DNA from 4 places in the Bradyrhizobium sp. CB3481 genome. Region 2 is predicted to be linked to each of the others. Evidence: predicted binding sites of a transcription regulator. Region 2 holds the regulator's gene; each other region holds the start of a gene.
The links. The regulator LexA, encoded in region 2, represses DNA repair genes until DNA is damaged. The targets are predictions, from matches to a motif close to TGTTCNNNNTGTGTTCNG.

Region 1 (8,038 bases), 3.7 Mb from region 2:
CCCCTCGCTGATGAAGGCCGAAGAGCGCGAAGTGCTCGAGGATCTGCTGGTGACCGCGCATGGCGACGCCCGGCGCAAGGCGGAATTGGCGATGCAGGAAAAGATGCAGGCGCTGACCGGCGGGCTCGGCCTGCCGCCCGGCCTGCTTGGTCTCGGCTAGAAAATGGCTGCAAGCGTTGCCGGCCCTGAAATCGAACGCCTGATCCAGCTGCTGGCACGCCTGCCGGGACTCGGGCCGCGCTCGGCGCGGCGCGCGGCGCTGCATCTGATCAAGAAACGCGAGGCACTGATGACGCCGCTCGCCGGCGCCCTGCAAGTCGCGATCGAGCGCATCCAGGTCTGCAAGACCTGCGGCAATATCGACACCAACAATCCGTGCACCGTGTGCACCGATCCGCGGCGCGATCCCTCGACCATCGTCGTGGTCGCCGACGTCGCTGATCTCTGGGCGCTGGAACGGGCCAATGCGACCAACGGCCGCTACCACGTGCTCGGCGCCACATTGTCGCCACTCGACGGTGTCGGTCCGCAGGATCTTACCATCGACGCGCTGGTGGCCCGCGCGCATGAACCACAGGTCAGCGAAATCGTTCTGGCCCTCAATGCGACGGTTGATGGCCAAACTACGGCCCACTACATCACCGATCTTCTGCAGGATGCCAATGTCAAGGTGACACGGCTTGCGCACGGCGTACCGGTCGGCGGCGAGCTTGATTATCTCGACGAAGGTACGCTATCGGCAGCGATGCGGCAGCGAACGCTGTTCTAACCCTATACTTACGGAACTGATCGACATGACGAAACGACGATTCGGCAAACGCTCCCGCTTTGCGCTCATCATCGCCGCAGCCCTGGTCGCCCCTTCCGCATGGGCGCAGCAAAGCGAGCCCGCGCCGAAGCCCGGCAAGCCGATCAATGCCGGCGACGTCTTGTCCGGCGAACTCACTTCCATGAAGGGTAGCAAGCGGAGCAAGCGCCCCCAGACCTACCAGATCACCAGCGAGCCGCGCCGCCTGCCGCCGCCGAACGGCCTCTGCAATCTCGAAACCGGCCCCGAAACCTTCCAGCTCGTCACCACCAGCGACGCCCAGGCCGCGCAGCTGAAAAATTTCATCGGCAAGGAAATCTCCGTCAAGGTCGACGAGGTCGCCTGCGCGCAGGACGCCGGCCAGATGAGCGAAGCCGTCATCACGAAGTGGAGCGTGGTGACCAAGCATTGAGTTGCCGCCGTCATTGCCACAAACCTCGCTGTCGTCGCCCGGCCTTGTGCGCACTTGCGCACTGGGACCGGGCGATCCAGTACGCCGCGGCCCATCAGTTCTATCGCAACTGCTCTGGAATACTGGGTCCCCCGCCTTCGCGGGGGACGACGATCGGGGCTTAAACCTTCACCGGCCCCAGCGCTTCGAAATGCCCGCGCCGCTGCAACCAGGCCAGAAGCATCAGACTGGGGATCGCGACCAATACACAGATCACGAAAAACATCGGCCACCCCGTCGCCTTCGCCACATAGCCCGCGCCGGAGGAAAGGTAAGTCCGCCCGACGGCGGCGAGCGCCGTCAGCAGCGCATATTGGGTTGCGGTATGTAGCGGGTTGCGACACAGCGCCGACAGATACGCGACGAAGATCACAGTGCCGATGGCGCTGGTGAAATTCTCCGCAGTGATAGCGAACGCCAGCGCCCACTGGTTGACGCCGACAAAGGCCAGCCACGAGAACGATAGATTGGCGATTGCCTGCAGCACGCCGCCGATCCACAGGCTCGCGGCCAGCGAATAGCGCCGCGCCACGAACCCGCCCGCGAAGCCGCCGATCAGGGTGGCGGCGAGCCCCACGCCTTTGACGATCGCGGCATAATCGTTGCGCGTGAACCCGAGGTCGATCACGAACGGCGCGGTCATGGTGCCGGAGAACGCATCGGTGAACTTGAACAGGACCACGAAGGCTAGCGCCGCGAAGGCATCGCGGCGGGTCAGGAATTCGGAGAACGCACCGATCGCGGCATGCAACACGCGGGAGAATGCGCTTTCGCTGCGCGTCGCAGCTTCCGCGCGCGCGGATTGGTCGGGCTCGGTCGCGACCAGGGCGGTAATCGTCCCGATCAGCACCAGCGCGGCCATCACCACATAACCCCACATCCAGGCGGCGCCGCGCGTAATGCCGGTGCTCTCGAACCCCGTCACAATGAACAGCGCGCCCGCAGTCGAGACCAGCATTCCGATGCGATAGGCGGCGACATAGGACGCCATGCCCGCGGCCTGCTCGCTCTCGGGCAGGCTTTCGACGCGAAACGCATCGACCACGATGTCCTGAGTGGACGACATCGTCGCCACCAGCAGCGCGCCGAGCGCCACGAACAGCGGCGAGCGCGCAGGATCGGTAAGCGCCAGCAGCAGGATCGATCCGATCAACAGCAATTGTGAAAGCACCAGCCAGCCGCGACGGCGACCGAGCGCCCGCGTGAACAATGGTACATGCAGCGCATCAACCAGCGGCGCCCACAGGAACTTCAGCGTGTAGGGAGTGCCGACCATGGCGAACAGCCCGATGGTGACAAGATCGACCCCGGATTCGCGCATCCAGACCAAGAGCGTCGACCCCGACAGCGCCAGCGGCAGGCCGGAAGAAAAGCCGAGCATCAGCACGATCAGTACGCGTGGCTGCAGGTAGACGGCCAGGCTCTCGCGCCAGGAGGTGCGTGTCGTTTCGGTCTTGTCGGTTGCTCGGGCAGTGGCTTCGGGTGCGGTCATGCAGGGGGTGTTAGCAGATTTTGCCAAAAAAGACCTGTCATCGTCCGCGAAGGCGGACGATCCAGTACTCCGCGAAATCAATTGTCAACAATGAGGGGCGCGGAATACTGGGTCCCCCGCCTTCGCGGGGGATGACAGCGGAGAGCTTGGCTGGGTTCACGAGGTCAAGGGCTGGCAATACCTGGATAGAGGTCATCCCAGTTGGGATTGAGTTCCTCGATCAACCGGACCTTCCAGGCTCGATTCCATTTCTTCAGCCGCTTCTCGCGCCTGATTGCACTCTCGATGTCGTCGAACTGCTCAAAATAGACCAGCTTGTGCACGTCATACTTCTTGGTGAAACCCTTCATCAGCTCAAGGCAATGCTCACCAACGCGCCGCACCAAGTCGTTCGTCACGCCAATGTAAAGTGTACCGCCGATGCGGCTGGCGAGGATGTAGACGTAGTAACTGCGTGCTCCCATCTGCGGCCTCTGGGATACTGGGTCGCCCGGTCAAGCCGGGCGATGACAGGCTAATATGTGGCTTCGGCCGGACCAGTCACTCACTCCCCAGCCTGCAGCTTGCGCGGGGCGGGGAACAGTTCGGCCGTTCCGCCTTTCACGACGCGTGGCATCTCGGCCGGTGCGTCGGTCTTGCTGAAATCGAGCTCCTCGATGCGGCCGGCGCGCTTTTCGATCTTGTCCGCCGAGATCAGGATCTGGCGCACGTCCTCGTTGACGTCATCAAAATGCTTTTTCAGCTTGAGCACACGCTCGCGCAGGCGTCCGAGATCGTCGCCGAGGTTGAGCACTTCGGTGCGGATCTGGTCGGCGGCGTCGCGCATCCGCGCGTCTTTCAGGATCTGCTGCATGACCTGGATCGCCAGCATCAAGAGCGACGGCGACACCAGCACGACGCGGGCGCGGTAGGCCTTCTGAATCACGTCGTCAAAGCCGTCGTGAATTTCGGCATAGACCGATTCCGACGGCACGAACATCAGCGCGGTGTCCTGGGTCTCCCCGGCGATCAAATATTTCTCGGCGATGTCATTGACGTGCTTCATCACGTCGTTGCGCAGGCGCTGGCTGGCGAATTTGCGCTCCTCGTCGGTGCGCGCGTCGTGCAGCGCGGTCATCGCCTCCAGCGGAAATTTGGCGTCGATGCAGAGCGGCCGCTGGTCGGGCAGGAACACCACGCAGTCCGGCCGCTTGCCTGATGAGAGCGTGTACTGGAACTCGTAGGAGCCCTGCGGCATGCCGTCCTGGACGATCGCCTCCATCCGTGCCTGGCCGAAGGCGCCGCGCGACTGCTTGTTGGCGAGCACGTCGCGCAGCGTCGTCACCTGCGAGGTCAGGTCGGTGAGGTTCTTGTGGGCATTGTCGATGATGCCGAGCCGCTCGTGCAGCACGCGCAGGCTGTCCATGGTGTGCCGCGTGGTCGCTTCCATCGACTGGCCGACGCGGTGCGTCACCGAATCCAGCCGCTCGTTGACGGCGCGCGCCATCTCGGCCTGCCGGCCGGTCAGCGCCTGCGCCATCGCATCGACCCGGCCGGCCGATTCGCTCTGCGCCCGCAGCATCTCGCTGAGGCGCTCCTCGAGCTCGTCGGCGCGAATCGCTTGCGCCATCGCCAGTTCCGCGCCGCGGCGGCCCGAGCGGGCAATGACTTTGGCGATCGCCAGCAGCAGCACGAGCGTGAGCGCGCCGAAGGCGGCGAGCGCCTCGCCAACGTGAATCGGCAGCTCGCCGATCTCCAGGAGAATTTCGTTCATGGCCCAACTTGTAGCCCGATTCGCCGTTCGGCGCGAACGAAGAGGGAACATTTATGGTGAATGCCCCGTTAATTTTCGTGGTTAACGCCGCCTTAAAAATCATGGTTAAGGCCGCCTTAACCTGTTCCGCCGCGCATTGACCCCGGCAAATCAGCGGCTTAAATCGCGCGCTATGGCCATCAGAGAAATCATCATCCTGCCGGACAAGCAGTTGCGGCTCGTCTCAAAACCCGTCGAGAAGGTGACGACGCAGATCCGCAAGCTTGCCGACGACATGTTCGAGACCATGTACGACGCGCCCGGCATCGGGCTGGCGGCGATCCAGGTCGCCGAGCCGCTGCGGCTGATCACCATGGATCTCGCCAAGAAGGACGAGAACGGCGAGACCAAGCCGAAACCGCGGGTATTCATCAATCCGGAAATCCTCTCCGCGTCCGAGGAACTGTCGGTCTATGAGGAGGGCTGCCTCTCGATCCCCGAATATTACGAGGAAGTCGAGCGTCCGGCGCGGGTGCGCATCCGCTTCACCGATCTCGACGGCAAGGTGCAGGAGGAAGACGCCGAGGGGCTGTTCGCCACCTGCATCCAGCACGAGATCGACCACCTCAACGGCGTCTTGTTCGTCGACTACCTGTCGAAGCTGAAGCGCGACCGCGTGCTGAAGAAGTTTACCAAGGCCGCCAAGCGCGCGACGGGGTAGGCCTTCCACCCCTTTCAGCCGTCATGGCCGGGCTCGTCCCGGCCATCCACGTCTTGGCGGCAGGAAAGCAAGAACGTGGATGCCCGGGACAAGCCCGGGCATGACGGGGTAAACCAAATCGACCTGGGATTTCCGTTCCATGCCGCTTCGCCTCATCTTCATGGGCACGCCCGATTTCTCCGTGCCGACGCTGCTCGAACTGGTGGCCCATGGCCAAGAGGTCGTCGCCGTCTATACTCGCGTGCCAAAACCGGCCGGGCGGGGCATGAAGCTGCAGCCGACGCCGGTCGAGCAGGAGGCGCGCCGGCTCGACATTCCCGTGCTGACGCCGACGACGCTGAAGACATCAGAAGCGCTCGCCGAATTCCGCGCGCATAATGCCGACGCCGCCGTCGTGGTCGCTTACGGCATGATCCTGCCGCAATCCATTCTCGACGCGCCGCGCTACGGCTGCTTCAATCTGCACGCTTCGCTGTTGCCGCGCTGGCGCGGCGCCGCGCCGATCAACCGCGCCATCATGGCCGGGGATGCCGAGAGCGGCGTGATGGTGATGAAGATGGATGTCGGCCTCGACACCGGCGACGTCGCGATGGCCGAGCGGATTGCGATCACGGACGCCATGACCGCGGCCGATCTGCACGATGCACTGGCGCCGCTCGGCGCCGACCTGATGGTGCGCGCGATGGGCGGGCTGGAGCGCGGCGGATTGCAACTCGCTAAGCAGAGCGAGGATGGCGTCACCTACGCCGCCAAGATCGAGAAGGCCGAAGCGCGGATCGACTGGAAGCGTCCCGCGCGCGCGGTGCTGCGGCACATTCACGGGCTGTCGCCGTTTCCCGGCGCCTGGTGCGAGATCGCAAGTGATGGCGAGCCGGCGCGGATCAAGATGCTGCGCTGCGAGTTCGTTAAGGGGACGGGCGCGTCCGGCGAGGTGCTCGACGACAATCTGGCTATCGCCTGCGGCGACGGCGCCATCCGGATTCTGGAGCTGCAGCGCGAAGGCAAGGCGCGGATGAAGGCCGCGGACTTCCTGCGCGGCACACCGCTGAAGGCCGGCGCGCGCCTCGCTTAACGCTGTCATACCCCGCGAAGGCGGGGTATCCAGTACGCCGCGGCCTTTGGGATTGAACCGAAACGCTGCGGCGTACTGGATCGTCCGCCTGCGCGGACGATGACAGCTCTGACTGGATTGAGATGCCCCGCTACAAACTAACAATCGAATATGACGGCACGCCGTTCTCCGGCTGGCAGATCCAGGACAACGCGCCGACCGTGCAGGGTACGCTGGAGGCCGCGGTGAAGGCGATCTGCGGCGAGAACGTTCGCGTGCATGGCTCCGGCCGCACCGATGCCGGCGTCCATGCGTTGGGCCAGGTCGCGCATTGCGATATCGAAAAGCCGTTTCCGCCGGGCCGGCTGCGCGACGGGTTGAACGCGCATCTGCGCCCGCATCCGATCGGCGTGCTTTCGGCTGATATCGTGGCTGACAATTTCGAAGCGCGCTTCTCCGCCAAGCGGCGGCACTATCGCTATCGCATCACCAACACCAGAGCCAACCTCGCGCTCGACATCAAGCGAAGCTGGCGGGTGCCGCGCCATCTCGACACCGATGCGATGGACGCCGCCGCAAAACGGCTACTCGGCAAGCACGATTTTACGACCTTCCGCGATACTGAATGCCAGGCGAAATCGCCGGAGAAGACCCTCGACCAACTCGACGTGATCAGGGAAGGCGACGCGATTTCGGTTTTGACTTCGGCCCGCTCGTTCCTGCACAGCCAGGTGCGCTCGATGGTGGGCTCGCTGGTGTGGGTCGGCGAAGGCCGCTGGAACGCCGACGATCTCGCCGCCGCGCTAGCCGCCCGCAACCGCGCCGCCTGCGGCCCCGTCGCGCCGCCAGAGGGGCTATATCTGGTGCGGGTGGAGTACTAGCGGTCCCAATCCCTACGGTGCATGGGGTTGTTTTCGATGTTTTTGTCTAGCCCCACGGCTGGATCACGCAAAATACCTGTCCAGCACCCCGCGATAGATCTTCGTCAGCTTCTCCAAATCCGACACCGGCGTGCGCTCGTCGACCTGGTGCATGGTCTGGCCGACCAGGCCGAATTCGATCACCGGGCAGTAGCTCGAAATGAAGCGCGCATCCGACGTGCCGCCGGAGGTCGAGAGCTCGGGCCTGCGTCCCGTCACCTCTTCGATCGCGCTCACCGCAAGGTCGGTGAAGGCGCCGGGTTTGGTCACGAACACGTTGGAATTCGATGGCTCCCACACGATGCGGGCGCGGATGCGGTTGCCGCAAGCTTTTGCCAGCCGCTCCTCGACGAGCGCGCGCAGCGTCTCCTGGGTATGGTTGTCGTTGTAGCGGATGTTGAATTTGGCGCGCGCCTGGCCGGGGATCACGTTGGAGGCGGTATTGCCGACATCGACGGAAGTGAATTCGAGGTTGGAGGCCTGGAACTGCGCGCTGCCGTGATCGAGCGGCTCGTCGGCGAGCGCCACGATCAGCCGCGAGATATCCGGCACCGGATTTGACGCGCGGTGCGGATAGGCGACATGGCCCTGCACGCCGTCGACATACAGCGTACCGGATTGCGAGCCGCGGCGGCCGATCTTGATGCAGTCGCCGAGCACCTCGACATTGGAGGGCTCGCCAAGCACGCAATGATCGAATTTCTCGCCGCGTTCGGCGCACCACTTCAGAAGCTTGATGGTACCGTTGACGGAGACGTCTTCCTCGTCGCCCGTAATCAAAAACGAGATCGAGCCTCGACCGTCTTTTTGCGGCTTGCCGCCGTTGTCGGTGAGATATTGCAGCACGGCCGCGACGCTGCAGG
Region 2 (8,038 bases):
GGCGGCGATTTCGGCCGGCGTCTTGGGTTTGTCCTCCTCGCCATATCTGGCCGGGCCCTTTTGTGCCAAGGCCGGTCCGGCCAGTAGCGCCAGTCCAGCCACAGCGCTCAAAATTCTGCCTGGGATATTCATGCACCGCTCCCTGTTTTGACCTAACGCATAGCACAGCTCATGCAGCGGCTTAAATGCCGGATCGCGCGGAAATCAGCCCGCCCGTTGCCCATGCCCGGCCAGTTTTGTAAACGACTGCCATGAATTCTCCGCCAGCGCCCAATTCCGCCGACGTCCTATTGTTCGACCTCGGCCGTGTCGTGCTCGATATCAGCCTCGACCGCGTGATGGCGTGCTGGGCAGGCCATGCGGGCTGCACGCCCAACGACCTCGCCGCGCGCTTCATTGTCGACGACAGTTTCAAGCACCACGAGATCGGCCGGATCGACGACGCCGCGTTCTTTGCAAACCTGCGCCAGTCGCTCGGCATCGCCATCACGGACGCCCAGTTCCTGGAGGGTTGGAACGCGATCTTCACCGGCGAGATGCCCGGCATCGCGCCGCTTCTGGCCGGTGCGGCTCGGCGGATGCCGCTCTATGCTTTTTCCAACACCAATCCGGCCCATGTCGCGCATTTCTCGCAGGCCTATGCGGAGTTGCTCAGTCATTTCCGCGAGATATTCCTGTCCTCGACGATCGGTTTGCGCAAACCGGACGCCGAAGCCTATGATCATGTGATAAGAGCGATCGGCGTGCCGGCGTCGCGGATTCTGTTCTTCGACGATTCAGCCGCCAATATCGAAGGCGCGCGGGCGCGCGGCCTTTCTGCCATCCACGTGACATCGACGGATGACGTGGCAAGGGCATTGACCGCACTTGGAATATAAGGAGGTCTGCCCGTGGCCTTGATGCCGGTTGCCGATGCCTTATCCGCGATCCTCAGTGGCGCCGATCCGCTACCCGAGGAAATGGTCGCGCTCGAAGCCGCCCATCATCGCGTGCTGGCGCGCGACGTCGCGGCACGGCGGACCCAGCCGCCTGAGGCGATGTCGGCGATGGACGGCTATGCGGTGCGCGCCGCTGACGCCGCCGATCTCTCCGCCCGGCTGAAAGTGATCGGCGAGGTCGCTGCCGGCCGCCCGTTCGAACGGAAGGTCGGCCAAGGCGAAGCGGTGCGGATATTCACCGGCGGCGTGATCCCTGACGGGGCCGACGCCGTCATCATCCAGGAAGACACGGCGGTCGACGGCGATCATATCACCATCACCGAAGCCGCCGCCCCGGGGCGGCATATCCGCGCTGCCGGCGTCGATTTCCGCGAGGGTGACGTGCTGCTGAAGCGTGGGCGCCGCCTCACCGACCGCGACCTGTCGCTCGCCGCCGGCATGAACTATCCGCAAGTCGCCGTGCACCGCCGACCGAAAATCGCGATGCTCGCCACCGGCGACGAACTGGTGATGCCGGGTACGACGCCCGGACCCGGCCAGATCGTCTATTCCAACGGTTATGCGTTGCGGGCGCTGGCCGAGGACGAGGGCGCCGAGGTCATCGATCTCGGGGTCGCCGCCGACACCGTCGAGGCCACCACGGCAGGCATCCGCCGCGCTAGCGAGGCAGGAGCGGACGTCCTGATCACCATGGGCGGCGCCTCGGTCGGCGACCACGACCTCGTCAAGCGATCGCTCGAGGCCGAAGGGACGACGATGGCTTTTTGGCGGATCGCGATGCGGCCGGGCAAGCCGATGATGCATGGCAGGCTCGGCGCAATGCGGGTGATCGGCCTGCCCGGCAATCCCGTCTCCTCCTATGTCTGCGGCTTCCTGTTCCTGGTGCCGCTGATTCGCGCATTATCGGGCCGCGACCACGTCCATCACGTCAGGGAAAGCGCCGTTTTGGGCCGCGACCTTGCCGCCAACGACCAGCGCGAAGATTATCTCCGCGCCCGTCTCGAAGAGCGCGAGGATGGCACGCTGACCGCCGTGCCGGTCACCCACCAGGACTCCTCGCTGCTCGGGAATCTCGCTGCGGCACGGGCACTTGTGATACGTCCGCCATTCGCGCCGGCTGCCGTGAAGGGGTCGCGTTGCGAGCTCTTACGCCTGCCGGAGTGACGCCCTAGATGGCGCTTCGGGCCGCTGTCGCAATGCGTTCACCTGAAATTAAGTGGTTGCGGAACACATATCGAACATATAGTGTCCGTTCATGATTTGTTTCGAGTGCTAGTGTCTATGGTTGGGAGTTTGGGGACTCCCGCGATCTGGGCCCTGAAATTCGAGACCGAAGGACGATGCCAAACCGGGGGATTGCTCGCGATGCTTACGCGCAAACAGTACGAACTTCTGCGTTTCATCAATGAACGGCTGAAAGAGGCCGGCGTGCCGCCCTCCTTCGACGAGATGAAGGATGCGCTCGACCTACGCTCGAAATCCGGAATCCACCGGCTGATTACGGCGCTGGAGGAGCGTGGCTTCATCCGCCGCCTGCCCAACCGCGCCCGCGCCATCGAAGTCATCAAGCTGCCCGAGCTCGCCGCCGCCGGCAACGGACGCCGTGGCTTCACGCCGAGCGTTATCGAAGGCACGCTCGGCAAGCGCGCCTCGACCCCGCCTGTCGCCGAGGACGACGGCAATCGCCCGGTCGCCGTACCCGTCATGGGCCGGATCGCCGCCGGTACGCCGATCGAGGCGCTGCAGACCCGCAGCCACACCATCAGCGTGCCGCCTGACATGCTCGGCTCCGGCGAACATTACGCGCTCGAAGTGCGCGGCGATTCCATGGTGGATGCCGGCATTCTCGATGGCGACATGGCGCTGATCCAGCGCAATGAGACCGCCGACACCGGCGACATCGTGGTGGCGCTGATCGACGAGGAGGAAGCGACGCTAAAACGCTTCCGCCGCCGCGGCGCCTCGATAGCGCTCGAGCCGGCCAACGCCGCCTATGAAGTCCGCATCCTGCCGCCCAACCGGGTCCGCATTCAGGGCAAGCTGATCGGGCTGTACCGCAAATACTGATCTTTCAATATTGATCTGTCGGTTTGCGTACATCGCGGCGACAATACCAGCCCCGGCCTTCGGCCGGGGTTTTTTGCTGCGTGAAGGAACAAAAGCCGCGCTAGCGCGCTTGTGATTTGGTCGCAGTAGGCCCGTCGCAGAATTGCCCAGAACCAAGAAAATGCTTCTGCCAATTTCACTACGATAAAGTCCACTGTGATAGAGGCCTGTGCCTCCTTCCAGACACGGGTCAGCTATCTCTAACGAGGGAGCCATCCGATGTGTGACTATAGCCTGCACGCCGTGGCGACGCGCCCTGCCCGGGTCGGCGAGACGCTCGTTACCACGACCTTCCGCGGTACATCGACCCGCGGCTTTGCGTCAGAGCGTGAGCCTGCAGTGGCGGTCTGCATGCTTCCCGGCACCGAACTGGCGTTCGCCGAGGACGTCAGATACGATAACCGCTGGATCTGGACGCGAACCACCGAGTGGCGGGTCGGCAAGTTCAATCAGATCGAGCCCGAAGTGGCCGACCGTCACCATGACGCGATCGAATTTCCCGATGGCAGTCACGTGCTGGTGACGCAGCTTTGCGAAGGCCAGCGGGCGACCGTGCTGCAATTGCCGGTGGTCCAGACCGGCGGCGAGCGTGCCCCGAAGGCCGTCGAAGCGCCTCCGGCCGCTTCCATCGTGACCGGCTAAACGCCGCGCGCACGTGATCCGCCGGTTCAAATCGGCGGATCACGTGATATTATATTGCCTGGAAAATCGGCGCCGAGGGGCAGTCGGTGGTCAACAAGGTTACATGGCAAAGAGCCGGACGCGTCACCGAGCCGGGACGCTACATGTTCCGCTATGGCTGGCTCACGGTCACGGCCGACGATCTCGCGATCTGGCAGCAATTCCCTGACGCCTCGTTCACACTGGTCAACCTGCCGTCGGACCCCGACGCACCGGAGGAATTTCACCTCGGCGCGTTCGAGATACCGGTAAGCCCTCCGCACGACGGGCACTGAACGTCGTCTATTCCTCCGCCTGAAGGTCTGCCTCCGCCGGCGTCGCATCGACGGCACGCGCCGGCACGCGTGGCGCCAGCACCGCGGCGCCCGCCTCGCCGTCCTCGGCTGCGGCTGGCGACCAGGGCCGATCGATGCCGCGCGGCTTGACCGCCTCGACAGCAAGCCCCTCCCGGCTTCGCCGGAGCGCCATCGCGCCCTGGCGCCGCAATCGCCCGCCGTCGATGACGGAAGCCTCGCAGGCGGCTGGCGCCTGCCGCAGCGTCACGATCAGCGCCGTGCGCTCGCAATCGTCCGCAAAGGCTTCCGGCCGGAACGCCTGCGCGACCAGCGCGCCGCCGGCGGATGGCACGACGCAGCCGGAATCGTCGCATGATACGCCTGATGTGAGCGAGGGATCGGCCACGGTGCGCGCATCCGCATCCGCCGCCAGCCACTCCTTCAGGAGAAACGTATCCTGCGAGCCCTTCACCGCGTGCATCATATGCAGCCGGCCGTCCTGACCGCGAACGCCGACATGGCGGCCGTCGGCGGAAATCAGGATGTCCGGCGGCGTCACCCGCGCCGCCCACATGGCCGCCACAAGCACCAATGCGGCGCCGGACCAGCGCAGCGGCGTGCGGAGCAGGCCGAGCAGGATGATGCCAAAGCTCGCCGCGACCAGCGGGCCGATGCCGAAGGCCGGCACGCGGCCGACCGCGCCGGGCAAGGCCGCGACCCATTGCGTGACCGCGATCATCCAGTCGATGCCAAAACCCATGATCGCCCAGAACAGCCGATCGAAACCGAACGGCATGGCGACGAGGCCGAGCAGGCCCGCCGGCATCACGATAGCCGACACCACCGGCATCGCCGCGAGGTTGGCGAGAACGCCGTAGGGCGTCACCCGGTGAAAGTGAAAGGCCGCGTAGGGCATGGTGGCAAGCCCGGCCACCAGGGAGGCCAGCAGCAGCATGGTGAGCTCGCGGCCGCCCCACAGCGCGGCCCGCGCGGTGGCGGTGTGGTCGGCGGTTGCGAACAGGCGCGGCATGCCGATCTGCACCAGCGCCACCAGGCCCAAGGTGGCGGCAAACGACATCTGGAAGCTCGGATGCACCAGTGCCTCCGGCGCGACCGTCAGCACGATCAAGGCGGCGACCGCGAGCGTGCGAAAGGTGATGGCGCGGCGATCCACCATAACGGCGATCAGCACCACCGCCGTCATGAAGAACGACCTTTGCGTCGCGACCTCGGCGCCGGAGAGCAGGAGATAAAACGCGGCTGCCGCGAGCGCGGCGGCCGCCGCCCATTTCTTGATGGCGTAACCGACCGTGAGCAGTGGAAACAGCGCCAGCAGCGCCCGCACCGCGAAGAACACGACGCCGGCGACGACGGCCATGTGGTAGCCGGAAATCGACAGCACATGGCCGAGGCCGGAAATGAACATGGCATCGTTCACCGGCGGCGAGATCGCGTCCCGACGCCCGGTGAGCAGCGCGGTCGCAATCGCGCGCTTGTCGCCTTCCAGCGTGGTCCTGATCCGCGCGTCGATCGTATCGCGCAGGCCCTGCATGAAGGCGGAGTAGTGCAGGCGCAGCCCGCCGCCCTCCGGCGGCTCCGCCGTCTTGATCGCGCCCATCACGAAACCGGAGGCGCCGATGCCGGCGAAAAACATGTCGCGGCTGAAATCATAGCTGCCCGGCCGCACCGGCCCGAGCGGCAGCAACAGCCGGGCCTTCAGCTCGACAAAACGGCCGACATCGGGCGCCGCGCCCTTCTTCACCGACAGCCGCACGCGCTCCAGCTTGGTGGTCCCGCGCGCGCTTTCCATGGTGACGACGCGAAGGACGAAACGGTCGGTGCGCTCGCGGATGTCCCGCGTCTCGACAAAGCCGGTCAGCGACACCGAAAACATCGGCCGCGCCAGCACGCCATGTGCCACCCGCGCCGTCTTCCAGGTCGCGACCGCAAAGCCGGACGCGACGGCTGCGATCATGACGGCAGCGGGGAAGAATTTCTGCCGCCGCAACAGGACCGCCACCGCGCACAGCACAATGGCCAGGCCGGCGGCCACCGACAGCACCGGCTCATGATCGGCCGCGAAGTAGAGCCCGATGCCCGAGCCGAACGCGACCGGCACCCAGGGCAGCAGCCGCCCGGCGCCAGTTTCGGCGCGCGCCCAGGCGCGCAGGGTCTCGATCAGCGGCGGCCAGAACGCAGGCGGTGACGGCGCAAGGCCGACAGGCACCGCGGCGCGCGGCGGCCAGGTGCCGGCATAACCGCGCTTTCGGCCCGACGTGTCGCCCTGCTCCGCCACCGAGCCTACACCTTGACTACACCTTACGATCTCGTGAAGGGTGTAAGACTACCGGACGGTGTATTGGGCCCGCTAGCAGAACAGATGCAGAAACCTCAGGAAATGCACTCCGACGGATAGGCTCGCCGCAAGCGGGTAGCGCCGCACATGCTTCATCCGCCGTGGAAAACCTCCATTAAGTCAGCCTGACTGCATTTATCGACTCGGCCAGCCGTGCTGGTTTCTGTGCAATTCAGGTTCATTGCGGAATACGATGTGAGCCAGTTTTCTTCCGTGCTTCTGCTGATGATCGCTCTGACGCTCACGGTATGCGTCGGAGTGGCGGCCTGGCGCATTTCCGGCGATACGTCGGAAGTCACCGGCGGCATTCCGCCATCGTTGAGCGATCCGCGCTGACGGCCCCGATCAATGCGTCACATTGAATCCGACACCCGCAACGAAACCGCAAGAAATGCATGTCGTCCGGGGTTACAATTGCGCGGGGTGAATCGAGCATCAGGACAACAACTGGCATGAAGCGTGCGGCCTGGATTTTTCTTGCGATCGTCCTCACCTCCCCTTCCGGCTATGCCGCCACGCCGGAACAATGCCGCTTCATCGAGGCGCGCACCGAGCGCGAAGCCTGCTATCAGCGCCAGGAAGCAGCGCGGCTCACCCGGCAAAAGGCGAACGAGGCCCGGGAGGCCGAGCAGCAAAAGCCCTACGAGCCGATGACCGCGGACGAGGCCCAGCTCGCAAAAGCCATGCGGGGCATTTGCCGCGGCTGCTAGCGAGCTGGTGGTGCGCTGCAGCCCATGGCACGATCTACCGCCATCGATGTGCTCGTCCACCATTGATGAGCCCGTCTTACGGAACGGCGTGGACAGCGATTGTGCGAGAGGCCGTTAGGCTCAAGACAATGCCCGTCGCAGCCGACCGCTACCAATAGCGGTCGGTCGACGAGAGGACCAACGCCCTCATCCTCAGCCAGCGCCGTGATGCCAGCGATCGTGCCACCAGGTGCTGAAGTCACGATCTGTCATCAGCTCCCAGACAGCAAACAGGATCACCAACAGGCCCGACAGCGCGCTGCTCACCGCAGCTGCGCTCTGCTCGTAGCCGACCGTCCACGGTGCTACCACGAGCGCCGCACCCAGAAGCATCTCACCCCATTCCTCCAAGTAGGAAGGAATGACGAATGCCTCGACGGCAAACAGGATGACGCCTAACCCGAGTGCGACGGTTAGCCAAACGGCTGCCCCGGTCAAACCCAGGACAAACGGCGAAACGACCAGCCACGCACCCACCACCAGGCTGGCAACGTCCTGCCAGTGTTGAATGCGCATGCGCATGATGCTCACCTCCCTCTCCCATGGATATGGTGGTGCGGCTCTCAAAGCGCATCCGTCCAGCCCTGCGCTGTGTTGCCGCCTGTGCCTAGCCCCGGGGCCATCCGCCAATCCCGGCAACCCACCGCCCGGAAAAGCGCCCTCGACAGCGCTCTTGCAAGTGCGCCGCAGCTGGATGCACACTGTTCGCGCACGATCAGGTGCCAACACGTCTACCGCTCTCGGCTCGACTGGAATTCACGGTTGCGTTCAGAACGAGAGGAGCATGACGCCATGCGAGAAATCGAAATCCACGACTATGCGCGACAGTTGCTGGAAGCACATGGCCCCAAGGCCATCGCGGAAGCCGCCCAGAACGCCATCGAACTTGAGGCCAACGGCGAGGTCGAACTGGCCAGAACCTGGCGGCATATC
Region 3 (8,038 bases), 3.3 Mb from region 2:
GCGCTCCTGGCGCTCGCCTTCCTTTTCGCCCTGGCGCAACAGCACGGCGCAGCGCGCCTTGAGTTTTTGTGCGAACGCGGTCACGGCCCGTCCGGCCCTGGCGACGCTTTCGCCATGCGCCTCGGTTTCCTTGGTGGCGCTGTCGATCTCGCCGGCGCTGTCGCCGACCGAAACGATGAAGCTGGAAGCGGAAGCCGCATTGTCGGCCATTTCGCCAGTGATTGCGTTCTGTTCGGCGACCGCGCCGTTGACGTGCGCGAACACCGGGCGGATCGCTTCGATCGATTGGGTAATGCGATGAACGGCGTCGACCGAGCCGGCGGCGTCGCGCTGCAACGCCTCGATCTTCTTGGTGATTTCCTCGGTGGCGTTCTGGGTCTGCACCGCCAGCGCCTTCACTTCGGTGGCGACGACGGCAAAGCCGCGTCCCGCCTCGCCGGCGCGCGCCGCCTCGATGGTGGAGTTGAGCGCCAGCAGCGTGGTCTGCCGCGCGATCTGTGCGATCAGGTTGACGACATTGCCGATCGCCGCCGAAGACTCCCGCAGGCGGTCGACATTGGCGCCGGCCTCGCGGGCGGCCTCGCTGGCCTCGTCGGCGAGCTTGCCGGCGTCGCGCACCTGGGCGCCGATCCCCTGCGCCGACTGGGTGAACTTGTCGGCGGCCTGCGAAAACGTCGTCGCGGTGCTCTGGGCGGCGCTGGAGCGGCTCGTCAGTGCATCGGTGCGCTGGCGGATGGTCGAAAGCGTCGCAGCCGTGGCCTCGGCGCCGCCAGCGACCGAATTGGCGGCACGCTCGAGCTGGCGGATCATCGCGCCGAGCTCGAGTTCCAAAAGCTCCAGGATCGCCTTGGCCGAATCGCCATCGCCGGAGGCCGCCTCCACGCCTGACGCGGCGGCCGGCACCTTGGTCTCGGAGGCGGGTACGACCGGTTCCGGTACCCGCTTTTTGAACAATCCGAAGGCCATAACGTCTCTTAAAAGTTGAGGATCTCAGCGAAATCCTCTCATCCGAGCATGAAGTCGTGGTTAACAACTGCCTGATTTCCGGCACGCGGCAGTATCGCCTTACCAAAACCGGCTGCAAATCTTTGATTTCGGCCGGTTGCCGGCCTATAAGGCCGCGCCCTATCCCTACATCCCCTGGACGAATCCAAGAGACGCGCATGGCCGGCCATTCCCAATTCAAGAACATCATGCACCGCAAGGGCCGGCAGGATGCCCAGAAGTCCAAGCTGTTCGGCAAGCTGGCGCGGGAAATCACGGTAGCCGCCAAATTGGGTACCCCGGACCCGGCCATGAACCCGCGGCTGCGCGCGGCTGTGATCGCGGCGCGCCAGGAAAACATGCCGAAGGACAATATCGAGCGCGCCATCAAGAAGGCGACCGGCGGAGAAAGCGAGAACTACGACGAGATCCGCTACGAGGGCTATGGCCCCGGCGGGGTCGCCGTGATCGTCGAGGCGCTGACCGACAACCGCAACCGTGCCGCCTCCGACATCCGCTCCTACTTCACCAAGTCGGGCGGCAATCTCGGCGAAACCGGCTCGGTCGCCTTCATGTTCGACCGCACCGGCATCATCGAATATGACGCCAGCGTGGCCTCCGACGATGCGATGCTGGAAGCAGCGATCGAGGCTGGCGCCGACGACGTGTCATCAAGCGAAAGCGGCCACGAGATCTACGCCTCGCAGGACACCTTTCGCGAGGTCGCCAAGGCGCTGGAAGGCAAGTTCGGCGAAGCGCGCAAGGCGGCGCTGACCTGGAAGCCGCAGAACACGGTCGCGGTCGACGACGAGACCGGCGAGAAGCTGCTCAAGCTGATGGACCTCCTCAACGAGCACGACGACGTCCAGAACGTCTACGCCAATTTCGAGATTTCGGACGCGCTGGTCGCCAAGATGGGCGGGTAGGGGCTCGCCCCAAACTCCGCTGTCGTCGCCCGGCTTCGACCGGGCGATCCAGTATTCCAGAGACGTCCGTTATCAACCGAGAAGCCGCGGCGTACTGGATCCCCGCCTTCGCGGGGATGACATTCAGAATGCGGGGCACGCCGCCCGGGACAGGGGATTTCCGTTCTCTTTATGTTTCGTTCACCCGGCTCTGGCGTTATCACTACGCCATGACACCCCCACCGATTCGCCATCCCGTCCGGATTATCGGCATCGACCCCGGCCTGCGCCGCACCGGCTGGGGCGTGATTGAGTCTGAGGGTAACCGGCTCGTCTTCATCGGCTGCGGCTCGGTCGAGCCGCCCGACGATCTGGCCCTGGCCAGCCGGCTACTCGCCATCCATGAGGGGCTTGCCGCCGTGCTCGGCGATTTCCGCCCGGCGGAGGCCGCGGTCGAGCAGACCTTCGTGAACAAGGACGGCGTCGCCACGCTGAAGCTCGGCCAGGCTCGCGGCGTCGCCATGCTGTCGCCGGCGATGTTTGGTATTTCGGTCGCGGAATATGCGCCCAACCAGGTCAAGAAGACCGTGGTCGGCGCCGGACATGCCGACAAGAACCAGATCGCCGTAATGCTGAAAATATTGCTGCCAAAGGCCGAGCCGAAATCCGCCGACGCGGCCGACGCGCTCGCCATCGCCATCACCCACGCCCACCATCGCCAGGGTGCGGCGCTGCGGATGAGGGTGGCGAGCCTATGATCGGCAAACTCAAGGGCCTGATCGATTCCTACGGCGAGGATTTCGTCATCCTTGACGTCGGCGGCGTCGGCTATCAGGTGCATTGCTCGTCGCGCACGCTGCAGGCGCTGCCGTCGCCCGGCGAGGCGGCGGTGCTCTCCATCGAGACCTATGTCCGCGAGGACCAGATAAAACTGTTCGGCTTCCGCACCGATACCGAACGCGAATGGTTTCGCCTGTTGCAGACCGTGCAGGGCGTCGGCGCCAAGGTCGCGCTCGCCGTGCTCGGCACCTTGCCGCCGGCCGAACTCGCCAATGCGATTGCGCTGCGCGACAAGGCCGCGGTGTCGCGCACGCCCGGCGTCGGGCCGAAGGTCGCCGAGCGCATCGTCTCTGAATTGAAGGACAAGGCGCCTGCCTTCGCCAATGTCGATCCCGCCGTCGTGCATCTCGCCGGCGCGGTCGACGATCAACGCGCGCCGCGCCCGGTGACCGACGCGATCTCCGCGCTGGTCAATCTCGGCTATGGCCAGCCGCAGGCGGCGGCCGCCATTGCCGCGGCGTCACGCAGCGCCGGCGAAAAAGCCGAGACCGCGCAACTGATCCGGCTGGGCCTGAAGGAGCTGGCGAAATAGACTATGTTCGCCCCTCCCTGACGAAGGAATGCGTTTCCGCCATGTTGAGTGAAAAAGACCAGGAACTAATTGCCGCCGCGATTGACGCGATCAGGCCGCGTTATCGGAACCGTTGGCAAGAGGTCGGCGCTGCGATGCGCACCCGCGACGGCCGTATCGTCACCGGCGTGAATATCGACGCCTATATCGGCCGCATCGCCGTCTGTGCGGAGGCGATCGCCATCGGACGGGCCATCACCGAAACCGGCGATCGCGGCATCGAGACCATCGTCGCAGTTCGCCATCCCAAACCGGACGAGCCCGGCGATATTGCCGTCGTATCGCCCTGCGGCATCTGTCGCGAACTGATCCATGATTACGATGCGAACGCGCGGGTCATCGTTCCCGACAATGGCCGCGAGCCGAAGGTCGCCACCATCGGCGAGCTTTTGCCCAACAAGTACCGGAGAGGCAACGGGTGAACACCCCCTCCCGTATCGTCACCCCCGAGCGGCGTTCCGACGATGTCGGCGACACCGCGCTGCGTCCGCAACTGCTGTCCGAATTCGTCGGCCAGGCGCAGGCGCGCAAGAATCTGTCGATCTTCATCGAGGCGGCGCGCAAGCGCGGCGAGGCGCTGGATCATGTGCTGTTCGTCGGCCCGCCCGGCCTCGGCAAGACCACGCTGGCGCAGATCGTCGCGCGCGAACTCGGCGTCGGTTTTCGCGCCACCTCGGGCCCGGTGATCGCGAAGGCTGGCGATCTTGCGGCACTGCTGACCAATCTCGAAGAGCGCGACGTGCTCTTCATCGACGAAATCCATCGCCTCAGCCCGGCGGTCGAGGAAGTGCTCTATCCCGCGATGGAGGATTTTCAGCTCGACCTCATCATTGGCGAGGGCCCGGCGGCGCGCTCGGTCAAGATCGAACTGGCAAAGTTCACCCTCGTTGGAGCCACCACCCGCGCGGGCCTGTTGACCAATCCGCTGCGCGACCGCTTCGGGATCCCGGTGCGCCTGAACTTCTACACCGAGGAAGAGCTGGAGAAGATCGTCTCCCGCGGCGCCCGCGTACTCAACATCGGCATGACGCCCGATGGCGCCAACGAGATCGCGCGCCGCGCCCGCGGCACGCCGCGGATCGCCGGCCGCCTGCTGCGCCGCGTCCGCGACTTCGCTTCGGCTGCCGATGCAAGCTCGGTCGACCGCGCGATCGCCGATCACGCGCTGAGCGCGCTGGAGGTGGATGCCGCCGGCCTCGACGCCATGGACCGCCGCTACCTCACTACGATCGCGCTGAACTATGGCGGCGGCCCGGTCGGGGTGGAAACCATGGCGGCGGCGCTGTCGGAGCCACGTGATGCCATCGAGGACATCATCGAGCCCTATCTGATCCAGTGCGGCTATCTGCAGCGCACCCCGCGCGGCCGGCTTTTGACTTCGCACGCCTTCCGCCATCTCGGCCTCGCCGAGCCGACGCGCGATCCTGCGCAGTTTGGCCTGTTCGGCAACGGCGACAGCGACGACTGACGTTTCGAACCCAATCTTGCCGGCGATGCACTAAAGGGCGGAACGGCCCCGCGCGCGAAGCGCCGGCCTCGCCGCGGAGCGCACGACCGATGGGATCGACCCAAGACAAGGACATGCTGGCCCTCATTGCGGCGGCGCCGGAGCTGGCGACGCCCGATGACACCGAGGCCTTCCTCGACGCCATGCCGATGGCCGAACTCGCTTCGTTGTGGGCAACGCTGCAGCGCCTCAGCCGGCGTGACAAGACGGGCGCCGCCTGGTCGGCGTTCCTCTATTTCGACCATCTGCCGCACAAGCGGCCGGACCGCGCGCTTGATCTTGCGCTGGAAGCGTTGCGCTCCGAGGCCGACAAGCCGACCGTGATGCAGCTCAACAACAAGTTCATGATGTCGCTGCTCTATGCGCACGGCGCTGCCGTGATCGACCGCATCGAAGCCGAGGCCATGCAGAATGCCGCGCTGCGCTGGCTGCTCGGCGGAATCTGCTTCGGGCCTGACGAGCCGTTCAAGCGCCGCATCGAAGCGATCGCCGACAGCCATGGCTGGCGTGCCGACGATCTCGCGCACCGGAGGCCGAAGCGACCGCTGAACTGCACGGCGATGTCGGTGGCCGACCTGGCGCTGGCCTGGGTCGAGCAGTATTCGAAATCCGAGCGCGACCGCGACGACAATTTCTTCGCCATGATGGACTACGAGCGCGACCTGCGGGAGGAGTACCCCGATAAGGTGATTGACCTCATCGTCGAGATCCTGAAGATCGAGACGAATCCGGTGCTGCTGTCGCTGCTCGCGGCGGGGCCGCTGGAGGACGTCATCAGCATGGAGACAATCGATCGCATTGAGCAGGAAGCTTCGACCAACAAGCGTTTCCACGATCTGCTCGGCGGCGTCTGGTATTACCGCGCGCCCGCTGAACTGAAGGCGCGCCTGAACGCGCTGATAGGGCAGAACCGCTGGTGAGAAGCTGCTCGGGGTCTGCTGACGATCTGCACAAACGCACCGCAATTCGGGCCCAATCCGTCCCCATGTTGGTGATGCATCACGATTGGATCACATGTTAACACGCCGTCATTTCTTGAAAGCCGTGGGCGGACTGGGCGCGGTCGGCGTCTCGACCACCGCTTACGGTTTCAGCGCGCCGCTCGTCCAGCTTCGCGTCGCCGGGTACCACATCTCACCGCCGCAATGGCCTGACGGCCTCAAGCTTCGGATCGCCGCCATCGCCGACCTGCACGCCTGCGATCCCTGGATGTCGCTCGATCACATCCAGGAGATCGTCGAGCGCACCAACGCGCTGAAGCCCGACATCATCGTCATGCTCGGCGATTACGTCGCCGGCCATCGCAAGGTGACGCGTATCATTCCCGATGCCGAATGGGCCGCCGTGCTGGCAGGCCTGAAGGCGCCGCTCGGCGTGCATGCGGTGCTCGGCAATCACGACTGGTGGGAAGACAAAACTGTGCAGCGGGAAGGGCTGGGGCTGCCGTCCGCCGGCCGTGCGCTGGAGAAGGTCGGCATTCCCGTTTACGAGAACGACGCGCGGAAGTTCAGCAAGAACGGTCATTCGTTCTGGCTCGCGGGTCTCGGCGATCAGCTCGCCTACATGCCGGCGCGCCGCTTCCGCCCAGTCAAGCGGGCCGGCGTCGACGATCTCGGCAAGACGCTGGCCAAGGTTACCGACGATGCGCCGGTGGTTCTGATGGCGCACGAGCCCGATATTGCCAAGCGCGTGCCTTCGCGTGTCGCGCTACAGCTCTCCGGCCATACCCATGGTGGCCAGGTGCGGATGCTCGGCTGGTCACCGATCTTGCCGTCCGGACGGCAACTCGACTATGGCCACATCAAGATGAACTGTGACATCGTCGTCTCCGGCGGCCTCGGCTGCAGTATCGTGCCGTTTCGCCTCGGCGTGCCGCCGGAAATCGTGCTGGTGACGCTTGGGGCGCAGCGGCCGGCGGTGGCGTAGCTCGCCGCGCTTGCGCACCCGCTCGATATGCGCAAAACCAGTGCTTTGCAGCGCGAGCAGAGACGGTACGTGACATCACCCATTCTCGACGGCGAGATCCGCCACGGCCGCCACCACATGCAGGTCCGTGTCTATTACGAGGACACGGACTTTTCCGGCATCGTCTATCACGCCAACTACCTGCGTTTCATGGAGCGCGGGCGCACCAATCATCTGCGGCTGATGGGTGCCTCGCAGCAGGCGCTGTTCGAGCAGGCTGAGGTGGAGACGCCGGGCTTTGCCTTCGTGGTGCGCTCGATGCAGCTCGACTTCCTGCGGCCGGCGCGGATGGACGATGTGCTCGACGTCGTGACATGGCCGATCGCCGTGAAAGGTGCCTCGATCACGCTGGCACAGGAGGTGCGGCGCGGTGAGGAGGTGCTGGTCAAGGCCGAGGTGCGCGTCGCCTTCATCTGCGGCGGCAGGGCACAACCGATTCCGAAATCGCTCCGGCTGTTGATGAAGGCCGATCTGGCGCCTGAATGAATCTTCCGATTGACTCCCTGTACCGATCGGTACAATCTCCCGGAGCCATCGCTCCCGGAGAAATGCCATGTCGCGTCCGCCGCTGCCGCCCTTCACCCGCGAAACCGCTGCGCAGAAGGCCCGCATGGCCGAGGACGCCTGGAATTCGCGCGATCCGGTAAAAGTGTCGCTGGCCTATACCGAGGACAGCCGCTGGCGTAATCGCTCCGAGTTCTTTCAGGGCCGCGCGGCGATCGTCGAATTCCTCACCCGTAAATGGGCTAGGGAGCACGACTACCGCCTGATCAAGGATCTCTGGGCGTTCGATCAGAACCGTATCGCCGTGCGCTTCCAGTATGAATGGCACGACGATGCCGGGCAGTGGCATCGCTCCTATGGCAACGAGCAGTGGGAGTTCGATGAGTATGGGTTGATGCGCCGGCGCGAGGCCAGCATCAACGATATCGCCATCACTGAGAGCGAGCGCCGCTTCCGCTGGCCTGCGCCCGGACCGCGCCCGGCCGACGTTCTCGGCCTCGGCGAGAATCAGAAGTGATGCAATGCTGAAGAAGGGCGGTGAGCGGAAGGAAGTGCTGCGCGCGCTCAGCGAGGTGTTTCGTGCGCACGGCTATGAGGGCGCTTCGCTGACGCTGATCACGGAGGCGACCGGGCTTGGCAAGGGCAGCCTCTATCACCTGTTTCCCGGCGGCAAGGAGCAAATGGCCTCCGAGGTGCTGGCCGAGATCGACGGCTGGTTCGAGCTGAACATCTACGCGCCCTTGCGCGATGCCGACGATCCCG
Region 4 (8,038 bases), 1.3 Mb from region 2:
CACATTCCCTTGAGAATGCGATTGTGTCTCCAATCAATTAATAGTTGCAAACGGGATTGTCAATTTTTCCCGTTATATTTCACCAGAAATTGCGGGTCGGGATCGGCGAAATTCAGGCCGCATGTGCCGATTTTCGCAGCACCTCGGCGGCGATTTTGAGGTCCTGGACGAAGCGCCGGTATTCGCGCGCCTTGGCCTCCGCATCGGGCAATCGGAGCAGATAGGACGGATGCACCGTCACCAGCGCCCGGGTTCCATCATCTAGATCGATCGGACGGCCGCGATTCCTGTTGATCGGCGTAATCTTGCCGAACACGCTTTGCGCGGCGGTGGCGCCCATCGCCACCACCAGGTCAGGCCGGATAGCGGCCAGCTCGCGTTCATACCATTGCCGGCACGCCCGTATCTCCGGCGTGTTCGGCTTCTGGTGCAGCCGGATCTTGCCACGCGGCACGAATTTGAAATGTTTCACCGCATTGGTGACGTAGACCTTGCGGCGGTCGATCCCGGCCTCTTCCAGCGCACGATCCAGCATCTGCCCCGCGGGGCCGACGAACGGCTTGCCGGCGAGATCTTCCTTGTCACCGGGTTGCTCGCCGACCAGTATGATCCGCGCCGTCTGCCTTCCTTCGCCGAACACGGTCTGGGTCGCGTGCTTGTAAAGATGGCAGGCGCGGCAATCGGCGGCTTCCTCGCGGAGTGCCTCGATTTCGTCCAAGCGCTTGCGTGCCATGTCGTCCGCTCTATCGCCCGTCTGGGGCGGCTCCGGCCGCTTCTGCGGCTTGTGCGGTTCGCTTGCTGCCTTTGCGATCATCGCGCTGGCGATGCGTTCCGCGCCTTCGGTCAGGGGTTTAATCAATGAGGCCTCCGGCAGGTTCCGCCAGTATTTGCGCGGCATCTCCTTCTGCATGGCCTGAACCTTCAGCCGGGCGGGGTTGAAAATGCTGGCGTAGTAGCGCCGCCAGGTTTCCTCCAGCCGATCGGCGGTCGGCGCTTCGCTTTTGCCGACCCCGGGCGTGATCGAGACCGCATGGCCGTCCCAATGCGCGCAGACATCGGGGGTGAGGATCGACCAGGGCATGTCGGCGAAGCGGCGTGCGAAGAACGGGGCGGCCAGCTCGACGATGTGGTGCTCCGGCTCGAACCAGGCGACGAAGTGCGACTTCTGCTCGCGGCCAACTTCGCGGAAGCGGACGAAGGCGTGCATCTTGTGCTCGTCGCGGCGCACTGCCTTCGCCATGGCGGCGATCTCGGCCACATAGGGATCGGTCGCGATTTCGAGCAGGTCGTGATTGCTGCGCAGCCGCCAGAGCAGGCGGTAGAGCAGGGCGAACCGTTCGGGATTACGGTGCAGGATCGCGATCTCGGCCAGTTCGACAAATCGAGCCGGGACGTTGAAGGTGCCGTGGGGTGGTTCGAGCGGCGGATCGGTCGGCTCGAACAGGCCGGGCGCATCACCAGCCACGCGCCAGGTCACGTCGGAGGGTTTGACGTCGTTCAACGCCAGCGCCCGTGCTGCTTTGCGCCAGCCGTCGAAATCGGTTTCGCTATCGAGGGTGATGTGGTGCATCTGTACTCTCCGCATACTCCGCCGTCATTGCGAGCCACCTGGTCGGCGCGAAGCGCCGCCGGATGACAGGCTCCGCGAAGCAATCCATTTCTCGGCCTGTTGAGGCATGGACTGCTTCGTCGCTTCGCTCCCTTGCGCAAACGCTTCGCGTTTGTCGCAGGCAATGACGCCGGTGGTCAAAACCCAAATCCCAACTGCGTCGCCTTCGGCTTGAATCGTTCCATGAGGCCCGCACCATCGAGCAGGCGCGGCGACGGACGGTGGTCGCCGAGCACGATGAACGGCAGCGCTTTCTTCTGCGGAATGTGCAGCCGCGCCAGATCGGAAAGGCGGATCGTGGTCAGGCGGCGCGTGGTGATGATGCGGTCGACCGCCTTGGTGCCAAAGCCCGGCACGCGCAATAGTTCCTCGCGGCTGGCGGTTGCGACATTGAGCGGAAAGCGGTCGCGGTGGCGCAGCGCCCAGGCCAGTTTCGGGTCGATGTCGAGCCGCAGCATGCCCTTGGCCTCGTCGACGATCTCGCCGGCGTCGAACCCATAGAACCGCATCAGCCAGTCGGCCTGATAGAGCCGGTGCTCGCGAACAAGCGGCGGCGCAGCCAGCGGCAGCGCGCGGCTGGCATCCGGGATCGGGCTGAAGGCCGAATAATAGACGCGCTTGAGGCGGTAGGAGCCGTAGAGATTGGCGCTGGTGTCGAGGATGGTTTTGTCATTGGCTGTATCGGCGCCGATGATCATCTGCGTGCTCTGGCCGGCCGGCGCAAAGCGCGGCGGCTTTGCCCTGGTTGCGGCCTGGCTGTTCTCCTTGGCTTCATCCAGCTTCAGGCGCAGCCGGCCCATGGTGCGGCGGATCGCGCGCACGTCCTTCTCCGGCGCGAATTTGGCGAGGCTGTTCTCCAGCGGCATTTCGATGTTGATAGAGAGACGGTCGGCATATTTGCCGGCCTCCGCGATCAGCGCGTCGTCGGCCTCCGGAATTGTCTTGAGATGAATGTAGCCGCGGAAGTGATGCTCCTCGCGCAGTTTTCGCGCGACGCTTACCACCTGCTCCATGGTGTAATCCGCGCTGCGAATGATGCCGGAGGAGAGAAACAATCCCTCGATGTAGTTGCGGCGGTAGAAGTCGATCGTCAGCTGCACAATCTCGTCGACGGTGAAGCGGGCACGCGGCACGTTCGAGGAGGTGCGGTTGACGCAATATAAGCAGTCGTAATTGCAGGCGTTGGTGAGCAGCACCTTCAATAGCGAGATGCAGCGGCCATCAGGCGCATAGGAATGGCAGATACCCATGCCAGGTGCGGTCGAGCCGAGGCCCTTGCCGTCGCTGGAATCCCGCCTTTCCGTGCCGGAGGAGGCGCAGGAAGCATCGTATTTCGCAGCATCGGCCAGGATTTCCAGCTTACGTTGCACGTCCATCGGTGAATCCCTTTGATTCCGCTCATGAATCGCCCTGATGTCGATCTCGATTGACTCTGCTTGGGCTGTTAGCTTTATATTAGAACATATCATGAACGATTGGGCCAGCCGCGCGTTCACTTCGGGAAGAAGCGGCAAGGCCAAATTCCAGAAGGAGCGGCGCATGAGCGGCGCACGCACAAGCACGCTTGCGACTTTGCGGGGAAGCATCGAGCGCCTGGAGCAGGGCGCGGCGCATGATCTCAACAGGGTTGCGCTCGGCCATATGGTTGCGGATGCAACGTTGCAGGGCGGACTGGCGCGCGCGGCGGTGCACGAGGTATTCGCCGAGGGACACCAGAGCGCGACGGCCACCGGCTTCATCGCTGGCCTCGCGGGACGGATGTCGTCACGCCGGCCGCTGGTCTGGGTGCGGCAGGATTTTTCGGAAATTGAAACAGGCGCCCTCTCGATGAGCGGGCTGTGCGAATTGGGTCTTGATCCGCGGCTGCTGGTGACCGTGCGCGCCCAGGACACCGATGCCGCGCTGCGGACCGCCGCCGATGCGCTGGCCTGCGATGCGCTCGGCGCCGTCGTGTTGGAGGTCTGGGGGCAGGCGCGTCAGCTCGATCTCGTCGCCAGCCGCAAACTCACGCTGGCCGCGCAGGCTTCCGGTGTCACGGCCTTGCTGCTGCGGGTGGCGGCGGAGCCGCGGCCTTCGACCGCGGAAACCAGATGGATCGTGCGCGCGGCGCACTCGCCGCCGTCTGGTCCTTGGAGTGCGTGGGGCGCGCCAGTGTTCGACGCGCAGCTTGTTCGTAACCGTCATGGCCCGGTCGGCCGCTGGATCATGGAATGGAAATGCGATGAGTGCCTCTTCAGCGAACCGGCGGCGTATTCTCAGCCTGTGGCTGCCACGCCTGCCCGTCGATCGCATCCAGCGGCGGCTTATGCAGGCCAGCGCCGCGCAAGCTGAAAACTGCAAAGCGGATGAAAATTCCGTTTCGAGTCTCGCTGCTTGCGACACGACCGGTGCGCTCCCTCCCCCCTTGCGGGGGAGGGCTGGGGAGAGGGGTAAGCCACAGACACCGCCGTTGCCGCCACCCCTCTCCCTAACCCTCCCCCGCAAGGGGGGAGGGAACAACAGTGGTGCGCCGGTTGATACCTCCAGCCACACGACCAGTGCGCAAACTTACCCCACCGTCGTCGTCGCCAAGCAGCACAATGCCATCCTGATCCATTCGCTGGATGAGGCCGCCGTCCGCGCCGGCCTTTCGATCGGCCTGCCGCTCGCCAATGCCCGCGCGATCTGCCCTGAAATGACGGTGTTCGACGCCGATGAAGTGGCCGACCGCAAGACGCTCGAGGACATCGCCGACTGGTGCGATCGCTTCGCGCCGCTGGTGGCGCTCGATTCTCCATACGGGCTCTATCTCGACATCACCGGCTGCGCTCATCTGTTCGGCGGCGAACGCGCGCTGTTGCAGATCGTCATGGGCGCGCTGAGCCACCGCGGCTTTACGGTTAGCGCCGCGATCGCCTCCACCGCGATCTGCGCCCGCACGCTGACGCGGCACGCCTCCGGAAAGATCGTCGCCGACGGCGAGGAGGCGGAAGCTGTCGCGCCACTGCCGGTCTCCGCGCTCGGCACTGAAGATGCCATCATCGCCGGTCTGCGCCGTGCAGGATTGAAGACCATCGGCGACGTCGCCTTGCGTGCGCCCCACGAAATCACCGCGCGGTTCGGCGCGGCCTTTACGGCACGGTTGCAGCAGGCGCTCGGGCAGGGCGATGGGCCGATCAGCCCGCGAAAGCCGCTGCCGGATTACATCGTCGAGAAACGTTTTCCCGATCCAGTTGCCACCGACACCGTGATCGCGATGAACCTCTTGGCGCTGGCTGCCATGCTGGTCACGGCGATGGACAAGCAGGGCAAGGGCGCCCGAAAGCTGGAAGCAAGTTTTTTCCGCACCGACGGCGCGGTGCGGACGATTTCAGTTGAAACCGGACGTCCGGTGACGAAGCCTGAGATGATCGACCGCCTGTTCCGCGAGCGGTTAGAGGCGCTCAACGATCCTCTCGATCCCGGCTTCGGTTTCGATCTGATCCGGCTTTCCGCCAGCCGCACCGAAATCGTGGTGCAGCAGCAGCGCGACCTCGACGCGAACGTCCATGACAATGATGAATTGTCCGCGCTGATCGACCGTATCGCCGCGCGCATCGGGGGAAAACGCGTCGTAGTGCATCTGCCCGCCGATACTCACATTCCCGAAAGCGCCGTGCTGGCGGTCGCTGCGCAGCATCATCTCGCCGCGGCGACGCAGGCAGCATGGCCCGAACGCATCGAGGGCGAGCCGCCGCTGCGTCCCTTGCGGCTGTTCGAAAAGCCAGAACCGATCAAGGTGCCTTTCGCCACCGTGCCTGACGGGCCGCCGCACCAGTTCACCTGGCGGCGCGTGACGCACGCGGTGGTGCGGGTGGAAGGACCCGAGCGGATCGCCATGGAATGGTGGAAGCCAAACGGCGACGGCCCGACGCGGGATTATTTCCGCATCGAGGATGAAGCCGGCCGGCGCTTCTGGATTTTTCGCGGCGGTCTCTATGACAGCGAGCCGGCGGATGAGGAGGGCGAGCCCGCGCCGGTCAGATGGTTCGTGCATGGGCTGTTCGCATGAAAAACTTTGTTCCTGCTTATGCCGAAATCGGCATCACCAGCAATTTCTCGTTCCTGCGTGGCGGCTCCGATCCGCGCGCCTATGTGCATCAGGCGAGCGAGCTCGGCATTCCCGTCATCGGCCTCGCCGACCACAACACGCTGGCCGGCGTGGTGCGCGCCTACAAGGAGCTCGAGAATCCCGAGGTCAAGCACGCGCCAAAGCTCCTGATCGGCGCGCGGATCGTCTTCGTCGACGACACGCCCGATATTCTGGTCTATCCGCGCGACCGCGCTGCCTACGGCCGGCTCTGCCAGCTACTCACCCGCGGCAAGCGCGGCAACGACATCAATCGGATCGAGAAGGGCGAATGCCATCTGCGGTTCGAGGATCTGCTCGACTTCGCCGAGGGGCAGCTTCTGGTGCTAGCGCTGCCGCACCGTTTCGACGCAGAAGGCGCGCAAAAGATTCTGGAACGGCTAAAGGCGAGCCGCGCCGATGGCGTCTGGCTCGCCGCCAGCCTGCTCTACCGCGGCGACGATCGGCGCCGCCTTGCGCATCTGCACCATATCGCGCGCGCCGCCAAGGTGCCGCTGCTCGCGACCAACGAGGTGCTGTACCACAATCCCGCCCGCCGCAGGCTGCAGGATGTGCTGACCTGCATCCGCGAGAAGACCACGATCGACGCCATCGGCCGGCGGCTGGAGGCCAATGCCGAGCGCCACCTCAAGCCTGTCAGTGAAATGGCGCGGCTGTTTCGCGATCTTCCCGAGGCTGTTGCCGAAACCATGCGCTTTGCGAGCCGCATTTCATTCTCGCTCGACCAGCTCAAATACCAGTATCCGGACGAGCCGGTGCCGCCGGGCAAGACCGCACAGCAGCATCTGGAAGATCTCACCTGGGCCGGCGTCGACAAATATTTCGGCGGGGTGATCGATGACAAGCTGCGCGCGACCTTGCGAAAAGAACTCGATCTGATCGCCGAATTGAAATACGCGCATTATTTCCTCACCGTGCATGACATCGTGCAGTATGCGCGCAGCCAGAACATCCTCTGCCAGGGGCGGGGCTCGGCGGCGAACTCGGCCGTGTGCTACGTGCTCGGCGTCACCTCGGTCGATCCGACCAAGGTCGATTTGCTGTTCGAGCGCTTCATCTCCAAGGAGCGGCTGGAGCCGCCCGACATCGACGTCGATTTCGAGCATTCGCGGCGCGAGGAGGTAATGCAATATGTCTACCGCCGCTACGGCCGCCACCGCGCCGCGATCATTGCGACCGTCATCCATTATCGCCCGCGCAGCGCGATCCGCGATGTCGGCAAGGCGCTGGGGCTGACCGAGGACGTCACCGCGGCGCTTGCCGACACGGTGTGGGGAAGCTGGGGCAAGGGCCTCAACGAGATGCAGGTCCGCCAGGCCGGGCTCGACCCGCAGAACGCCATGGTCGAGCTTGCCGTGGAGCTCGCCACCGAGCTGATCGAATTCCCCCGCCATTTGTCGCAGCATGTCGGCGGCTACGTGCTGACGCAGGACCGGCTCGACACCTATGTGCCGATCGGCAATGCCGCGATGGATGACCGTACCTTCATCGAATGGGACAAGGACGACGTCGACGCGCTGAGCATGATGAAGGTCGACGTGCTCGCCCTGGGCATGCTGACCTGCATCCGAAAATGTTTTGACCTGATCGCCGGCCACAAGGGCAAGCGCTACGAACTGGCTGACATCAAGGCGATCGACAACGACGATGTTTTCAAGATGCTACAGAGGGGGGAGTCCCTCGGCGTGTTCCAGGTCGAGAGCCGCGCGCAGATGAACATGTTGCCGCGCCTGAAGCCGAAGACGTTTTACGATCTCGTCATTGAAGTCGCGATCGTGCGGCCAGGTCCGATCCAGGGCGACATGGTGCATCCGTATCTGCGGCGGCGGAACGGCAAGGAAAAGGTTAGCTATCCGTCGCCGGCGCCTGACCAAGGCCCGGCGGATGAACTGTACCGCGTGCTGCACAAGACGCTCGGTGTGCCGCTGTTTCAGGAGCAGGCGATGCGGATTGCGATCGAGGCGGCCAGGTTCACCTCCGAAGAGGCCAACGGCCTGCGCCGTGCGATGGCGACCTTCCGCAATGTCGGTACCATCGGCAAGTACGAAGACAAGCTGATCGGCAACATGGTCGCACGCGGCTACGATCCCGATTTCGCCAGAAGCTGTTTTGAGCAGATCAAGGGTTTCGGTAGTTACGGCTTTCCGGAAAGCCATGCCGCGAGCTTTGCCCAGCTCGTCTATGTCTCGTCATGGCTGAAGCATTATCACCCGGACGCGTTCTGCTGCGGCCTGCTCAATTCGCAGCCGATGGGCTTTTACGCCCCTGCGCAGATCGTCGGCGACGCCCGCAAGAACGGCGTCGAGGTCCGCGAGATCGAT

Region 1: rmuC (DNA recombination protein RmuC) is a predicted target of LexA. The motif match lies at 4,537-4,554, and genes of this name have one in related genera.
Region 3: ruvC (crossover junction endodeoxyribonuclease RuvC) is a predicted target of LexA. The motif match lies at 2,072-2,089, and genes of this name have one in related genera.
Region 4: QA643_RS12515 (putative DNA modification/repair radical SAM protein) is a predicted target of LexA. The motif match lies at 3,066-3,083, and genes of this name have one in related genera.

What each region holds. Positions count from the first base shown of each region.
Region 1 covers NZ_CP121647.1:7,679,802-7,687,839, reverse strand. Annotated here, with positions in the region: gene QA643_RS37010 (YbaB/EbfC family nucleoid-associated protein) at 1-160, shown strand, start outside; gene recR (recombination mediator RecR) at 164-769, shown strand; gene QA643_RS37000 (hypothetical protein) at 795-1,220, shown strand; gene QA643_RS36995 (MFS transporter) at 1,381-2,751, opposite strand; gene QA643_RS36990 (GIY-YIG nuclease family protein) at 2,916-3,215, opposite strand; gene rmuC (DNA recombination protein RmuC) at 3,296-4,504, opposite strand; gene def (peptide deformylase) at 4,677-5,204, shown strand; gene fmt (methionyl-tRNA formyltransferase) at 5,344-6,276, shown strand; gene truA (tRNA pseudouridine(38-40) synthase TruA) at 6,399-7,136, shown strand; gene dapE (succinyl-diaminopimelate desuccinylase) at 7,200-8,038, opposite strand, start outside.
Region 2 covers NZ_CP121647.1:3,949,059-3,957,096, reverse strand. Annotated here, with positions in the region: gene QA643_RS19205 (hypothetical protein) at 1-132, opposite strand, end outside; gene QA643_RS19200 (HAD family phosphatase) at 252-878, shown strand; gene glp (gephyrin-like molybdotransferase Glp) at 891-2,102, shown strand; gene lexA (transcriptional repressor LexA) at 2,304-3,005, shown strand; gene QA643_RS19185 (hypothetical protein) at 3,264-3,686, shown strand; gene QA643_RS19180 (hypothetical protein) at 3,773-4,000, shown strand; gene QA643_RS19175 (ComEC/Rec2 family competence protein) at 4,008-6,296, opposite strand; gene QA643_RS19170 (hypothetical protein) at 6,552-6,692, shown strand; gene QA643_RS19165 (hypothetical protein) at 6,809-7,066, shown strand; gene QA643_RS19160 (SPW repeat protein) at 7,259-7,621, opposite strand; gene QA643_RS19155 (hypothetical protein) at 7,898-8,038, shown strand, end outside.
Region 3 covers NZ_CP121647.1:7,289,174-7,297,211, reverse strand. Annotated here, with positions in the region: gene QA643_RS35310 (methyl-accepting chemotaxis protein) at 1-966, opposite strand, end outside; gene QA643_RS35305 (YebC/PmpR family DNA-binding transcriptional regulator) at 1,164-1,910, shown strand; gene ruvC (crossover junction endodeoxyribonuclease RuvC) at 2,120-2,647, shown strand; gene ruvA (Holliday junction branch migration protein RuvA) at 2,644-3,261, shown strand; gene QA643_RS35290 (cytidine deaminase) at 3,303-3,722, shown strand; gene ruvB (Holliday junction branch migration DNA helicase RuvB) at 3,719-4,768, shown strand; gene QA643_RS35280 (DUF6869 domain-containing protein) at 4,858-5,727, shown strand; gene QA643_RS35275 (metallophosphoesterase) at 5,822-6,733, shown strand; gene ybgC (tol-pal system-associated acyl-CoA thioesterase) at 6,761-7,258, shown strand; gene QA643_RS35265 (nuclear transport factor 2 family protein) at 7,326-7,793, shown strand; gene QA643_RS35260 (TetR/AcrR family transcriptional regulator) at 7,798-8,038, shown strand, end outside.
Region 4 covers NZ_CP121647.1:2,626,117-2,634,154, forward strand. Annotated here, with positions in the region: gene QA643_RS12510 (UdgX family uracil-DNA binding protein) at 113-1,570, opposite strand; gene QA643_RS12515 (putative DNA modification/repair radical SAM protein) at 1,747-2,985, opposite strand; gene QA643_RS12520 (DNA repair protein) at 3,149-3,940, shown strand; gene QA643_RS12525 (DNA polymerase Y family protein) at 4,059-5,639, shown strand; gene QA643_RS12530 (error-prone DNA polymerase) at 5,636-8,038, shown strand, end outside.